DNA from 4 places in the Sporomusa sp. 246TCP1 genome. Region 3 is predicted to be linked to each of the others. Evidence: riboswitches for the same ligand, from Rfam matches in the RefSeq annotation. Region 3 holds a riboswitch; each other region holds the start of a gene.
The links. A riboswitch is a leader RNA that binds a small molecule or an ion and turns the genes downstream of it on or off. The one in region 3 is predicted to bind cyclic di-GMP.

Region 1 (4,053 bases), 2.4 Mb from region 3:
ATCATCACAAATATGCAAGCCGCTTGTTGGGATATGAGTTTGATGCAGGTAAGATTTTTTCTATTGAGGATGTCGATAATGATTTTTTTCTTGAAAGGCCGGTTGATGCCCTTGTTGATTTTTCGGATTCTTCAGGGGTTTATTTATATAGAAAGGCAGCGGAAGCAGGAATTCCAATAGTATCTGCTATTTCAAAATACGAACAGGAGGAAATAGATCTGATAAAATCTCTTGCAAAGTATAATCAGGTACTATATTCTCCAAACATTACGTTAGGAATTAACGTTTTGATGGTAGCAGCTCAAATTTTGCAAAAAATAGCCCCTCACGCAGATATTGAAATTGTAGAGGAACATTTTAAAGGAAAACGCGAAGTGTCTGGAACGGCAAAGAGAATTGCGAATTTACTAGGTCTCAATGAGGAAGAACACCTAAATTCTATTCGTGTTGGTGGAATTGTTGGGCGTCACGAGATCATCTTTGGGATGCCTAATCAGACTATACGGTTGCAGCATGAAAGCATAAACAGGGCAGCCTTTGGTCAGGGGGCTATTTTTGCAGTGAAATGTCTTATAGGCCAACCTCCAGGACTGTATACTATGGAAACAATAATTGCAGAGATGTTTAGACAAAATATTCCGGTATATTAGATTGCTCTGAGACATAATCATTTAAAGTTAATTAAAAGAAAATGACCTGATACAAGAAAGGGTTAGGTAAGATATGCGCATTGTAGTTGCACCAGATTCATTTAAGGGTAGTGTGTCAGCAGTGGATACTGCAAATGCCATTGAGAAAGGAATTCGTCAAGTTTTTCCAGAATCAGAAGTCATAAAGCTGCCAATAGCTGATGGTGGGGAAGGAACAGTAGAAGCCTTAGTAACGGCTACTGGCGGTCAAATTATAGTTAAACCTGTAGTCGGACCGCTTGGTGATATGGTAGATGCCCTTTGGGGTATTGTGGGAGACGGCGAAACGGCCGTTATTGAGATGGCGTCTGCCTCAGGTTTGCCTCTTGTACCTAAGGATAAGAAAGATCCCCGTATTGCTACTACCTATGGTACAGGAGAATTAATTAAAGCAGCTCTTGATAGGGGTCTAAGAAAAATCATTATTGGTATTGGCGGCAGTGCTACTAATGATGGCGGCAGCGGTATGGCGCAGGCATTAGGAGTAAAATTCCTGGACGCTAAAGGACATGAACTTCCGTACGGAGGAGCCGCTTTAGCCAACCTGGATTGTGTCGACATGTCGGGAATTGACATACGGCTTAAGGATACAAAGATCATGGTGGCTTGTGATGTAGATAACCCTTTGTGCGGACCAAAAGGTGCATCTGCTGTGTATGGGCCGCAAAAAGGCGCTAGCCCGGAAATGGTTGTCCAGCTTGATGAGGCTTTGCGGCATTTTGCCGGAAAAGCACAAAAGGCAACAGACAAAGAGGTAGCAGAATACCCAGGAGCAGGTGCCGCCGGTGGACTTGGTGCCGGATTCCTGCTTTTTACCAACGCTAAACTGAGGCCAGGCGTGGAAATTGTTCTTGAGGCCATTAACTTTGAAGCGATAGTGAAATCGGCTCAATTTGTGATCACTGGTGAAGGACGCACCGACTTTCAGACGGCTTTTGGCAAAGCCCCTGTAGGAGTGGCTAAATTAGCCAAAAAATATAATGTTCCTGTATTGTGTATTTCAGGTGGCTTGGGACAGGGACATGAAGAGGTGTTAAAACAGGGGATTGACGGAGTGATGAGTATCGTTCCCGGCCCGATGTCTTTAGATGAGTGTATAGAGCGCGGAACAGAATTAATTGAAAAGGGAGCGGAAAGGCTTTGTTATATTGTTAAAGCAGGCATGCAAATAGGAGGACGGAATTAACATTTTAGCTAGACTTGTCATATAAATGGTGGTAAAATTTACATGAAAATAGTTGAATGTTAAGCAAACTCATTGAAAAATGAGGACGCAAAACCGTGGGTCTAAGACAAAAATGTTATGGCTGCCAGGTTGCAAATTGAGTTAGAAACTCTAATGCAATCTAGTAGCCTATTAATTTTGAAAGGAGTGGGTCAAATGCTGTAGTGTTTCAACCTATTATTTTTTCTGATAAGGTTTTCATGACCTAGTATAACGAAGAAATGGTATTGACTATGAAAGAAGGCGCGAACTGCATGTTTAAAAATCTAAACACAGCAACAAAAATTATCAGCCTTATTATAATAATGGCTATTGGAATGGGATTAATCGGTTTTACGGGTTTCTACTTTAATCAAAAAGCAAATACGGACGTGACTAAAATTTATGAAGATAATTTACTGCCGATCAAATGGATAAATTCATTTAGAGTCAATATTAGAGCTGGAGAAGCTATTACTGTACAATTGATATTATTAAATATTGGTAAAGATCAAGAACAGAAATTTACTCAACAGTTTGTTAAACTTAAAGATGAAAATGATGGTATAATGGCTAATTATGAAAAAATGAATCTTGATCTGGCCGAAAGAGAAAGAATTTCCCAAATAAAAGAAGCATTAAACTCATATAGAATCGAACGCCAAAAATCTTTAGATATAGCATCTACTGGACAAAAATTAGATGCCTACGAATACTATAGGAATTATGCTTTACCTCATCTCAATACTATGAATAAGCTCTGTGACGAACTTGCAGAAAATGATGCTAAAACAGCAGATGTGATAAACATTCAGAATGATTTGGATTTTGCTTTTGCTAATAAAATGCTTATTTGTATCCCGTTAATATCCATGATACTTGCTTTAGGATTAGGATGGTGGGTAGCAACAATAATATCCAAACCACTTACTGCAGTAGTTGCCAATGTGCAAGAGATTGCGAATGGAAACTTAAACGTACAGGACATTAGCTTTGATTCTAAAGATGAGGTAGGTCAGCTAACTAAAGCTGTTAATAGTATGGCTGAAAATCTTCGAATTCTTATAAAAAATGTAGCTCAGACGGCGGAGCAGCTAGCGGCTTCATCCGAACAGTTAACAGCAAGCGCGGAACAATCTGCACAAGCTGCAACCCAGGTAGCTTCAACAATCGCAGAAGTAGCGAGTGGAGCAGAAAAACAATCAAAGGCTATTGATGATACGTCAATTACAATTAACCATATGTCGGCCAATGTCCAACAAGCGGCTGCGGACAGTAGCGTTGTGGCAAGCACTACAAACAAAACAGCTGAAACGGCACAAAATGGTCTGGGGGCTATCGCCAAGGCTAACGAACAAATGAGCAGTATAGAAAAAACAGTAAATAATTCCGCAATTGTTGTCGCGAAGCTAGGAGAGCGCTCTAAGGAAATTGGACAAATTGTTGATACTATATCTGGTATAGCCGGGCAGACGAATTTGCTTGCTTTAAATGCCGCCATAGAAGCCGCTAGAGCAGGAGAACAAGGTAGAGGTTTTGCCGTAGTTGCAGAAGAAGTTAGGAAACTTGCAGAGCAATCCCAAGAAGCCGCAAAACAAATAGCCGATTTAATTGGCGAAATACAACTTGAAACAGATAGCGCGGTTGCGGCTATGACTGACGGTACTAAGGAAGTAAAAAGAGGAACGGAAGTGGTAACTTTAGCGGGTCAGTCTTTTGATAATATCGCCAGTCTTGTGACTGAGGTTTCTGAACAAGTTAAAGAAATTTCTACTAATATGCAACAGATGGCAACAGATAGTCAGCATATTGTTTTAGCAGTAAATAAAATTGATACTATAAGCAGCGAGGCGCTTGGACATACACAAACTGTCTCAGCAGCAACAGAAGAGCAATCAGCATCTATGGAAGAAATTGCAGCTAGTAGCCAGAGCCTGGCTAAAATGGCAGAAGAATTACAACATGAAATCCGGAAATTTAAAATCTAGGTCAACCTAGTCTTAATGCGCTGCGCATTGCGCATACTAGGCTTAAATGTTATAGGAGTGAAGTATATGCGCTTTGTACCTAAACGAGCTTTTTTTGAGCCTCAGGCGTTAGAATTTCCGCTTGGCAAAAAGATCTATGATAAATTGCTGGATTTATCAGTGCCTATTGAGT
Region 2 (4,053 bases), 1.2 Mb from region 3:
CTTATAAAGGCGGTACCGTAAAGCGGCCCGGAGGCACCGCCCACTGTCGATATCAGCGTCATACCAACCAGCCTGAGCACACTGCCAATATCCGCCACCTGCTCAGCCGCAGCCAGCTTGCTGCGCACGGCTTCAAAACCACGTGTCATGTTAATCCCATGATCAGCATCACCGATGGCAGCATCAAGCTCGGTAAGCTTTTCCTTATTGGCTATTATTACATCCGTTAGGGCCTCTATTGCCGCAATAGCATTTGCCACTTATATCCCTTCTCTCTTCTAGAATTGAACGAATGCCGGGGTGTCTGCCGGTGCAAGCAACAGCGCTTTTAGCTCACTGTCAAGTTTCAATACAGTAATGGAGAAACCGGCCATTTCCAACGAAGTCATATAATTGCCAACATACGTCTTAGCAATTACGATGTTTTTTTCAGCAAGCATGGCTGCTACCTTGCGATTAACTATATATAGTTCCATGAGTGGCGTGCCGCCTAAGCCATTAACCATTACAGCCACTTCATCGCCAGCATTTAGCTCACTATCACCCAAAATCTTATTAAGTAAATGCTCGGCAGTCTCATCAGCTGTTCGGATGAACTCCCGGTGGGTACCGGGTTCGCCATGAATACCCATACCGATTTCAACTTCATTATCAGGCAGCGTAAAACTAGTTTTGCCTGCCGCCGGTACCGTACATGGCGATAACGCCATTCCCATGGAACGCACATTGGCAATAACCTTTTCTGCTGTTTTTTGTACCTCGGCTAAATTCGCGCCCTGCTCAGCTTTAGCACCGGCAATTTTATGTACAAATACAGTACCGGCAATGCCACGCCGTCCGGTAGTCCAAGTACTATTTTCTACTGCCACATCATCATTAACAACCACTTTGGCCACTTTGACGCCATCTACTGCTGCCATTTCGGCGGCCATTTCAAAATTCATAATGTCACCAGTGTAATTTTTGATGACAAGCAATACTCCTTTCCCGCCATCAACGGCTTTAACAGCCTCATATATTTGATCAGGTGTTGGCGAGGTAAATACAGCACCAGCTACCGCACCATCCAACATCCCGCGCCCTACATAACCGCCGTGAGATGGCTCATGTCCACTGCCGCCGCCTGAAACTAATCCCACTTTACCTTGTACTGGTGAATTGGTGCGCACCAGTACATCAAACCCTGCTACCCGTTTAACATACTGAGGATGAGCCAAAACCAGCCCTTGCAACATTTCCTCTACTACTTGCTCGGCATTGTTAATAACCTTTTTCATTAATCAAAAGCCTCCCCGCAAATTTTACTATCCCGCGTACGGTATACTAAAATTATTGTACTGCAATGCGGCGTTGTAAAGCAAACCATAAAAGATATCTTACGGATAGACAGGCAGACACTTTTGATGAAAAAGTGCCTGCCTATTTGCTACTAATTTAAACTTTGTTCCAGGTACAGCATTACCACCTAAACAAGATTTATCGCTACCCGAGCTTACTAAGCTGCCCGGTTTTCCTGCTATAGTTACCCCTGTCCTTCAACTTCAATGACATTTTGCTGCGAACTCTTTGGATCGCATTATCGACAACCTTTTCCTGTACATTCAGCTTTTTAGCGATTTCGCGTTGCTTATAACCTGCAATATATAGATCTATGACCTGCTTTTCCATGCAGGACAAACTGTGTTCCAGCTCATCCTCAATTCGTTCTACCATTTCTTCTTCGATAATAAGAACAGCTGGGTCTGTTTGCTTGGTATCAATAAATACCGCCTCCAGGCTTATACCGGGTGATTCTGGCACCCCATGCAACGATACAGCTTCATTGAGAAAACAATGCTTTTTGCGATTATACATGGTAACAGCCGATTTGATTGTATTTTTAATAGTAAGTTCTGCTATCATCCGAAACGATTTTCCCCGTTGCTCATCAAAATGGCGCACAGCTTTATATAAGCCAATTAAGCCCCATTGATACAGATCGTGATAATCCCCACCAGGCAAGTAATAGGTTTTGAGATATCGCAAGATCACCTTATTATATTGTCTTGCGATTTTTTCAAACTCTTCATTGTTAACACAGCCATCACTATCAAAACATGACTCAAGCACTCCAGCAACTCCTTGTTATCATTTTTATTTTATTAGACACCTGCTCGTAATACAGTCTGAATTATGCTTAAAATGGGCAACAAAGAAGACAGACTAACGCCTGTCTCTAATTCAACCATACGCTAGTTGGCGGCTTGGCAATCATAGACTCTTCGTCCTTAGACCCATAGCTTTGTGTCTTTGCCTTTCGACAAATTTACCAAATATTTATCTTTATTTCATTATAAAACAGCCGCTTTATCATTTACTGTCGAATTTATGTTCATAAATATATTTTTTTGTTATTTTATTGTTAATTCTCTAAATTCTACTATCTCATATCAGTTTACTACTGCTCTGAAACCGCGGAATCCTACATATTTAGCCATAACTCTCCAATTTAAGACAGCCACATAACAGGGTATGTACTAACCAGGCAATCTGGAGAAATCACTAAATTTTGTAAATTGCTTGTGAAAAAACAGCTGGACACTATCAACAGGACCATTCCGGTGCTTGGCAATGATAACATCGGTAATGTTCTTGTTCTCCGTTTCCGGTTCATAGTAATCTTCACGATAAAGGAAGGCGACAATGTCAGCATCCTGCTCAAGTGAACCTGATTCGCGCAAATCACTGAGCATTGGTTTTTTTACCTGTCTGGATTCTACGCCCCGGCTAAGCTGAGATAAGGCAACAACCGGCACCTTGAGCTCTCGGGCTAAGGCCTTTAGCGATCGGGATATCTCAGAAATTTCCTGTTGGCGGTTTTCACTGCGTGAACTGCCGGTGCCACCTTGCATAAGCTGGAGATAATCAATGATTATAAGCTTTAGATCATGTTCAATTTTGAGTCTGCGGGCTTTGGAGCGCATCTCCATAATGGTAATGCCAGCAGTATCATCAATAAAGATCGGGGCGGCCGCCAAACGGTCAGCAGCCCGCACCAATTTATCCCAGTCGTTATTTTCAAGCTCTCCAATTCGGAGGCGTTGGGCATCAATGGGAGCCTCCGAACAGAGCATCCGCTGTACCAGCTGCTCTTTGGACATTTCCAGACTAAAAAAGGCTACCGCTTGTTTTTCCTTAATAGCAATGTTCTGGGCAATATTAAGAACAAAGGCCGTTTTACCCATACTGGGACGGGCAGCAATTAGGATAAGGTCTGAAGGCTGCAAGCCTGATGTCAGCTTGTCCAGGTCTTTAAAGCCTGTTGCCAAACCAGTAATACCACCTTTAGAGGAATACAGCTCAGAAACCCTGTCAAATACATCAAATATAATATTTTTTATCGACGCGAATTCCTGACCAACCTTGCGCTTGGAGACTTCCAGAATCATCTTCTCCGCCTTATCCATGATGACAGCCACTTCTTCATTGGCTTCGTAACCCATACCAGCTACATAAGTGGCAGTAGTAATAAGCTGCCTTAGCAGTGCTTTTTCTTCGACAATCCGGGCATGATACATGACATTTGCCGCGGTCGGCACACTGTTAGCCAGGGCGGATACATAAGAAATGCCACCGGCAGCCTCCAGCTTTTCATCCCGGCGCAATATCTCAACAACGGTTACCAAATCCACAGCGTCATTTTTATTAAACAACTCCATCATGGAATTATAAATCAGACGATGTGCCTCGCGGTAAAAATCCTCTGGTCTTATGATTTCGGATACCTTCGAAATCGCTTCGCGTTCAATCATCATAGCGCCCAGTACCGACTGCTCAGCTTCAACATTTTGGGGGGGAACGCGGTCAATCATGTAATTTCTCCTCACTTAATAAAAAAAACCACGCTTATCCAGGCATAGTACTACATTGCTTACCTGTTTCAGCGCGACTTTTCCGATATAATAACGTTCTAGGCGCTAGCAACCTCAATTTCATCAAACAAAATTGCCATGGCCTCTTCGACTGTGACAACAGGCCGAATAACAAGCCCCAAATGATTTTCTGGAATATCTG
Region 3 (4,053 bases):
CTGCCTCAGTCAGTGTCGGCAAATGATAATGGTTTGAAGTACACTATTGTGGTATCAAGTTTTGAGAATCGTGCTAACTGGAAAGGACAATTTAATCTGGGCGATGCATGGGGTGCTGTTTTGACCGATATACTCAACCAGTCTGGAAATTTTATTGTTCTTGCTGAAAATGATATGCGGCAGGCGGCAAGTAATGAAAGTAACTCCAATCCTCACGTAATTCCGGCGCAGCTGTTGGTAAAAGGAGTTATTACTCATGTGCAAGATACAGGCGGTCAGGCAGGTGGTTTTGGCATTCATGGTATTTATCTAGGTGGCGCTAACTCAAAGTCTGAAATCAATATCACGATGTATGTTGTTGAGGCCGGTACCGGACAAGTGTTAGCCTCCAAGAGCGTTGTTGGTAAAGCAGTAAAAGGTGGAATAGTTGTTGGCGGTCGCGGCGCGGTCTTTGGTAATTATGGTGCTACCAATCTGGGGAAAGCTGTTGAAGATGCGGCTACACAGGGTGTAGAATGGATGAAAACTCAATTGCCTAAGATCAGGTGGACTGGTGCTGTGGTAATGAATAATAATAGTAATATATATATTAACAGAGGGTCACGTGAAGGTATTACGGTCGGTCGGGAATTTGTTGTGGGTTCTGCTAAAATATTGAGAGATCCTACTACAGGTGAAACTCTTGATGAAATGGTAACAGAAGTGGCTCGAATTCGTGTAGTCTCTGTCAAAGAAAAGGTTGCTATCTGCGAAGTGATTTCCGGTAGCTCTGATAGTATTGAGCAAGGTATGAGAGTGACATTGCCATAAAGAACAAGTAAGGCTGGTTGAATAATACAAATTGACAAGATATAGATTCACCGGTAAAATATAATTAGGAAACTAAAGGATTTGGCATACCCGCTGAAAGGCGGCGACGCAAAGCCGTGGGTCTACCGGCGTAATGCCTACGACTGCCTGGTTGCTCTTACAAATAGTTATTTGTGAGTGTTACCAGGCATTTTTATTTTCCAGATAATACAGTCTTCAATCTGTGATGCGAAATTAAAAACATATATAGGATAACTGAAGACAATGTCGAATTATAAGGTATTGAGATATAATACGAAAAATATTGACGGTGAGCAAGGTGAAGAATAAAATATGCATAGAGATAAGCAGAAGATATATTGCTATTAACACAGATTTTTACAATATGTAACTCAGGCAGTAATGGCAACTAACGAGTCGTCACAAAAATGTAACGATTAACCAGGGGGCCTCAATGGACAAACAGTTAGATTTACATGGCTTATTATCGATTGTAAGGCGCCACCGAAACTGGGTATACACCAGTTTTTGTATAGCGATAATACTTGCTATCATATTAAACTTGATGCCGCCAACTTATGAGACAAAAGTTACAATTCGCGTAAAACCGACTGCAAGAAGTGTGACAGATGCTGGCGGGGCAGCGTGGCAGTCAGAAGAACTGGCGCGGCAGAAAATGTATACTTTTGCCGAATTAATAAAGAGTCGATCGGTCGTGGAAGCTGCGATTGGTAAACTCGGTGCAGATGAACAGGCGTCCCTTCGTTATGAAACTGTTATCGACCGAATTACGGTGCGGCCTTTAAAAGATACGGAGATTTTGAATACTTTCGTTTTAGCCGGCTCCCCACAGGAAGCACAAAATTTGGCAAACGCGTTAGCGGTCGCTGTTAATGAAATGTCGCTGGATATTGCCCGGGCGGAGGGTAAAGAAACTCGAATTTTTATCGGGGATCGTTTGGCTGAAAAAAAACGTGAGCTTGATGAAGCGGGAAAAGCATTAGTGGACTATAAAAAAAACAATCGGATTGTTGCTATTACCGAACAGGCCAGGGCGTTTGTGGAACGTCAATCAATCTTAAAAAAATTGGATACCGAGAATCAATTGGTGTTGGGAGCAGCGTATGCTAAACAAAAAACGCCTGATATCATTGTCGATACACCTGTTGTGCAGTTGTATCGGAACCGTTTGGCTGAACAAGAAGCCGAATTGGCGGGATTGTCGAAAAGCTTGACCGACGAGCATCCGCGTGTAGTTAATCTTAAGGCTTCCATCGCTGAGAATCAAAAGAGGCTGCAAACCGAACTTATACGCATCGCAATAGGCGAGGTATCTTTAGGTGAAACCCAGAGAACAAATTTACAACGCATTACCTCCCAGGAAGAAAAAGAATTGGCAAATCTTCCCGCAACAGAAACTCAGTTGGCGCGTTTAATGCTTGATTATTCGGTTGCTGAAAGTGCATATGCCACCTTAGCGAAACGCTATGAGGAGGCCCGGATCAGTGAAATTATGGAATCGGCTAACCTGCAAGTTATTGACATGGCAGCGTTGCCGGAAGACCCGGTAAAGCCTAAAAAAATGTTTAACTTATGTATAGCGGCTATTATGGGACTTTTTATTGGTACAATGGCTACATTTTTTGTTGAATATTTTTATAAAACAATTGATACAGTTGCCGATTTGCAGCATTACTTATCTGTGCCAGTGATTGGTGTTATTCCCAAAGTGGGATCTCGCTCCCAAAGCTGGACTGGCAGTAGGAAAGCAGACGGTGAAAATCATGGATAAGCGGTCACGAATGGATGGGCGGTCCCGAAAGGATAGGCGGTCCCGAAAGGGTGGGCGGCCACAAGGTAAGCAGGCTCGCTATGTGATTTCAGACAGGGAACAATCTCCGTTTGCAGAATCATTTCGGGTTTTGTGTGCCAGCATCCGCGATGCCAAACCCCAAGGGAAAGTACAGACGGTTTTATTTACCAGTGCTAATTCTGGTGAGGGAGGGGCAATGGTTGCCGTTAACTCGGCCACGCTGCTGGCGTATGCAGGGTATAAGGTGGTTTTAGTTGATTGCGATCTTCGTGCACCTATCGTGTATGATATCTTTGGATTGGAGAATACTGGATTAACAAATCTCATTCGGAATGAAGTCTCTCAGGAAGACATTTTGCAAGATTCCAGAATTTCCAATTTGAAAGTTGTGACCTGTGGTCCACTGCCGTTAGAATCCGTTACTATCTTGTCTAATCCCAAAATACGTGTCTTATTAGATTATTTACGTACTCAGGCGGATTATATTTTTCTTACCAGCTCGCCTATTTTAATTAAAATGGATGCTGTTATTTCAGATGCCTGTGTTCTAGCTTCAAAAGTAGATGGTGTTGTGCTGGTCGTCGATAGCCGGGCAGTAAAACCTCAAAATGCAAAAAAAGTATTGGAACTGTTACTTGGTGCTAAAGCAAATATTATCGGTACAGTACTAAATGATGCGATTGATTATTGATAAATGCGCCATTGACTGGTGAATAATAATTCCTTTTAGTGAGGTATAAGATTAGCCATAAGGGTGGTAGGATGGAAAATTATTGATATGAAACAGATGCCGAAAACAGTATTGGGAAATTTTAGTGCAGGCTTGATGGGAAGGCTTTCGACCCAAGTTATTTCGTTTATAATGGTTATCTATTTGGCGCGGGTATTAGGCCCGGAGTCTTATGGCGGTATCAGTGTGGTGCTTGCTGTTATAAGCTATTTTAATTTGTTGGCAACCTTTGGATTGCCGATGGTAGGAATACGCGAAGCGGCTCGTAAGCAAAACCATTGCGAAAAATCAATAAGTCAAATACTCTCGGTGCGTATTTGCCTGGCCATACTATCTTATTTCTTGTTACTTGCTTATGGATGTTTTTTTATTTCCGATACTTACTTGTTTTATTTACTTTTGTTATACGGTCTAACTATGCTGAGTTCTTCTTGGTTGCTGGATTGGGCTTTTATTGGGATGGAAGACTTGCGATCATTGGCTATTGCGAATGTGTTGGGCAGTCTTTGTAGCTGTATATTTATAATTTTGTTAGTTAAAAACGCAGCAGACATTTTTTATATCCCGGTTATTATGTTTACGGGATCCGTTCTGTCATGTATTTTCCTATACCATTTATTCCACAAGGTTCATTCATTGCATTTGAGCTTTACTCTGTTGAATTATCGCACAGTATTAAAATTAGCAATCCCCTTTGCCA
Region 4 (4,053 bases), 2.8 Mb from region 3:
CCAAGCCCTTCAATACTTCTGAATTGCTTGCCAGAGTCAACACCCATATCGAACTAAAAAAGCAGACGGAGTCCCTGCAAAATGCTAATAATGAACTAGATAGTTTCTGCTACTCGGTTGCTCATGATCTAAAATCACCTTTGCTATCTTTAAATAAACTTACCGAATATCTTGCTGCCGATTACGCAGATAAAATTGATTCCGATGGGCAGGAACTAATCAGCAACATCCAGGAAAAATCCCAGGAAGTCATCCAAATCATCGATCACCTGCTTGATTTATCACGTATGTGTGAAAGGAAAATGAATCTGACTACTATTGACTTAAATCAGTTATTTTCCAAAACATATACTGAACTAGTTGCACTGGAACCGGTGCGAGATATAGAATTTACACTTGCGCCTCTCCCCACCATTCAGGGCGATGCTCTAATGTTCAAGCTTCTTGTACAAAATATTCTTTCCAACGCCTTAAAATATACGCGCCATAAAGCAAAAGCGTCTATCAAAGTCACAGCTACACAAACTGATACTGAATTTATTATTGCACTTCAAGATAACGGCGCAGGTTTTGATATGAAATATTCAGCCAGATTGTTTAACATATTCCAAAGACTTCACTCCAATAATGAATTTGAAGGTTCTGGCGTTGGGTTAGCAATATGCCAAAAAATACTTAAACGACACCATGGCACGGCATGGATAACAGGAAAAGTCAATGAAGGAGCCAGCTTTTATTTTAGCTTAAGAAAAAAACCTTAAAATAACAGGCAGAAAAATAGCCTCCGCTTTTAAGTGAATTTTCCATGTAATATATATCTAATTACAAATTAGTAGGAGAGTGATGAAAAATGGCCCACTGGCTTGCCAAAACCGAACCGGAAAGTTTTAGCTATGCTGATCTGCAACACTTGGGGCGTGATCGCTGGAATGGTGTAAAAAATTTTACCGCACTAAAACATATAAAAAACATGAGACTAGGTGACCAGATCTTTATTTATCACACCGGCAAGGAAAAGGCAATCGTCGGTGTAGCGGAAATAGTCTCTCCCCCCTACCCCGATCCTGATGAAACCGATAAACGTTTTATTGTCGTAGATGTTGAGCCTCGATACTCCTTAGACCGGCCTGTAACTTTAAAAGAAATTAAAGCTACTGCTACTTTCCAGAAATGGGATCTTGTGCGTCAGTCACGTCTCTCAGTTATGCCTGTTACACAAGAACACTGGGAATTGATACATTCAATGGCTAAGAACTATTCCCTGTAATATTTCCTCAAGTTTTTTTTGCGTTCTTGTCGATAGATAACCATATAACCAGCTATTGTTGCACCGGCAAATAACACCAAGATCCCAATTGTTAAATAGTACAGCACCTTTAACACTCCCATTCAAGCCATTAATACTATTTATCACCCAACCCCTGTAATGCATAATTCTTCTTGTTGCAGATCCAAAAGTTTGCCATTTTGTGTACAGACAACTGGCTTGGTAAAACCTCTGTCTCTGGCATAAAAGGCAATAATATCTGCTTTTTGTCCATTGCTTAAAATCACACTGCTCCCTATAAGATAATCCCGCATATTATCCATGAAGGTCAAGCAGAAAACAGGTTCAAGCTTTTCAAACAAGTCATCTGCCAATATATCAAGCGCCTCAAACGGCGTCATTTTACGACGGTATACCCGATCGGATGTTATCGCATCATAGACATCAGCAATAGAAATAATTTTGGCCTCAGCACAAATTTCATCGCCGATAAGACCAAGGGGATATCCGCTACCATCCATCCGTTCATGGTGCTGCCAAATTCCGAGTTTAATATTCTCAGGAATTCGAGCATCTTTAAGCACTTGATAGCCATCCTGAGGATGCTTCTTAACGGCGGCAAATTCTTCATCAGATAAACGTCCTGGTTTATTTAGTATGGACAAAGGAACAATCAGTTTGCCAATATCATGGAGCAGGCCGGTTAAAATTAGTTTTTTCAACTCAGTACCTTTGTAGTTGCACCACTTACCCAAAATTCCGGTAATTATAGCAACATGTAAGGAGTGATTAAAGGTATTCTCACTATAACATCGTATATCATGCAAATGCTCCAAAACTCCAATTGTTTCTGCCAAAAGGATAATTTTTTGATCGACGAGTTCCTGCATTTCGGCAATTGGAACCTCTCTAAATTTTTTAATATGTCTAAATGCATGAACAATTTTATCAATTGTTTCAGTATAACCCTTTGCAAACTCAGTCTTAGTCATATGAACAGCAATTACTTTCTCCTGCATTTTCTCAGTGGAATCATCAATATTAATAGCTGGCACCCCCCAATTTCGAAGGCTGTCTATTTGCGATTGATTGAGAACAGCTCCCTGGGTCAATAATTTTATAAACCCATCCCCAGCTATCACATCCCTACCTGTGCACATGCCAGGAACTAAATCTTTTGTAAAAATTAAATTCATGCGCAGACCCCCTGGTAATACATGACTATTAACAGTCAGCATCGATAATTATTTAAGATCAAAGTTAGCTGGTCTCTGTCTCTTCCTCCAAGTTCGTATTTCGACATAGTCTGTTGCATTTTGGAATATACTTTTTGGGGGATAAGCCTTTGAATAAAAATATGACAATATCAGACAAAATGCAACCAATCCTATTAAAATGATATATAGATTTTCCATTACTATATTCATGCAGTCCTCCTTGTAATCATTTTTGGAAAATAAATGGCACCAATCTATAAACAGACTGATGCCAACATGTACAATTCTTTACGAATCGGCAACCTGGCAGTCCTAGACCAATCTGTCCTTAGACCCATAGCTTTGCGTCCTCATCTTTCGATAAGTTTGCCTAGAAAATTTTGTATGATTATGTATATTAACGGAATTTCAGTTGTAATTTTACACCAAGATAAACTAATAGTCAACGTACTAATTAGGACTAAAATCTCTGTTTCTAGGATATTAGTCCCATTTTGTCTAGCATTACTTTACATAACACATATTTTCTAATCCTCAGCACCTCAATAATTGCCATAAAAGCACATTTTAGCCCTCAAACAGTGCTTTTTTTGTTTTTCTACAAAATAATAATGTATGTAACATAAACTTATCACAAATGCCAGTAAATGTCAATTATTCGATTAGATAAAATAATTTATCTAATCGAATAATTGCTCTCTGTATTAGAATAGTATGGTAATTATTTACTATTACGAAGTATACTGCGATAAAAAACTATCTCCAGCAAGGAAGGAAGCTGTCAAAATCATTATATGACAAAAAAAGACACTTTCAAACATAACGGTCGCGAGTGTCACGGGGACATGAGTGTCACGGGGACAGGTCCATCGACACACCATTGCTATTATATTGCTTCCTCGTAATGTCTGCCTCTCTTTTATCTCAGTTTTGTAAATAATAGTTAAGGATTTCTACATCAGTTGCTTTCATACCATCGCAGCCCAGCGACCAATATTTTGAAAGAATGAGAGCCCGAAGGCTCTCATATAGTTGCGTTACTTCTTACCTATCACCAAGCTTACGTTGAAGAAAAAGCTTAATTGTCGGATAGCCTTTTCCCAAACAAACCACGTAATTGCTTGGCTTCTATATTGTCAAAAGGGGTTTTGCTGTCAAATTTGCAACCGAAAAGTTCCATAAACTTGTAGTACTTGTATCAGCACCTACAGCACCTGCCTTGAGTATTTGTTTAATATCCTGAGTGCTTTTGATTAAACCGGCAGCAATTATTGGTTGCTGAAAATGCTTTCTGATTTGTTCATATACCTTCAACACCGCTACCCCTGGCATAATTTCTATAAAATCTGGTTTAGACTGACGCAAAGCATTGATTCCACTGATTACCGATGGCGTATCATGAGCAAAAATACGTTGAGCTGTCACAAGACCTTCTTTATGACCTGTCGCTACTAGTTGACCGTTAGGAGTAACAATGCCATCTACGTCGGCTTTCTCTTTTAGATACTTGATGGCAACCTTATCTCTTGCCATGCCGCCAATCATATCAACATGAACCAATACTATTTT

Region 1: linked by a shared signal. The riboswitch ahead of AC1ECB_RS11990 (methyl-accepting chemotaxis protein) and the one ahead of AC1ECB_RS00710 (GumC family protein) in region 3 are both predicted to bind cyclic di-GMP.
Region 2: linked by a shared signal. The riboswitch ahead of AC1ECB_RS23640 (sigma-70 family RNA polymerase sigma factor) and the one ahead of AC1ECB_RS00710 (GumC family protein) in region 3 are both predicted to bind cyclic di-GMP.
Region 4: linked by a shared signal. The riboswitch ahead of AC1ECB_RS16065 (HD-GYP domain-containing protein) and the one ahead of AC1ECB_RS00710 (GumC family protein) in region 3 are both predicted to bind cyclic di-GMP.

Annotation. Positions count from the first base shown of each region.
Region 1 covers NZ_CM170492.1:2,499,675-2,503,727, reverse strand. Annotated here, with positions in the region: gene AC1ECB_RS12000 (4-hydroxy-tetrahydrodipicolinate reductase) at 1-650, shown strand, start outside; gene AC1ECB_RS11995 (glycerate kinase) at 724-1,875, shown strand; cyclic di-GMP riboswitch class I at 1,928-2,012, shown strand; gene AC1ECB_RS11990 (methyl-accepting chemotaxis protein) at 2,169-3,881, shown strand; gene splB (spore photoproduct lyase) at 3,948-4,053, shown strand, end outside.
Region 2 covers NZ_CM170492.1:4,974,914-4,978,966, forward strand. Annotated here, with positions in the region: gene dhaL (dihydroxyacetone kinase subunit DhaL) at 1-260, opposite strand, end outside; gene dhaK (dihydroxyacetone kinase subunit DhaK) at 279-1,277, opposite strand; gene AC1ECB_RS23640 (sigma-70 family RNA polymerase sigma factor) at 1,483-2,109, opposite strand; cyclic di-GMP riboswitch class I at 2,235-2,320, opposite strand; gene dnaB (replicative DNA helicase) at 2,517-3,851, opposite strand; gene lonC (Lon family ATP-dependent protease) at 3,950-4,053, opposite strand, start outside.
Region 3 covers NZ_CM170492.1:143,839-147,891, forward strand. Annotated here, with positions in the region: gene AC1ECB_RS00705 (CsgG/HfaB family protein) at 1-810, shown strand, start outside; cyclic di-GMP riboswitch class I at 884-969, shown strand; gene AC1ECB_RS00710 (GumC family protein) at 1,265-2,602, shown strand; gene AC1ECB_RS00715 (CpsD/CapB family tyrosine-protein kinase) at 2,685-3,314, shown strand; gene AC1ECB_RS00720 (flippase) at 3,402-4,053, shown strand, end outside.
Region 4 covers NZ_CM170492.1:3,381,362-3,385,414, forward strand. Annotated here, with positions in the region: gene AC1ECB_RS16055 (hybrid sensor histidine kinase/response regulator) at 1-761, shown strand, start outside; gene AC1ECB_RS16060 (EVE domain-containing protein) at 851-1,267, shown strand; gene AC1ECB_RS16065 (HD-GYP domain-containing protein) at 1,411-2,463, opposite strand; cyclic di-GMP riboswitch class I at 2,779-2,865, opposite strand; gene AC1ECB_RS16070 (glycerol-3-phosphate responsive antiterminator) at 3,613-4,053, opposite strand, start outside.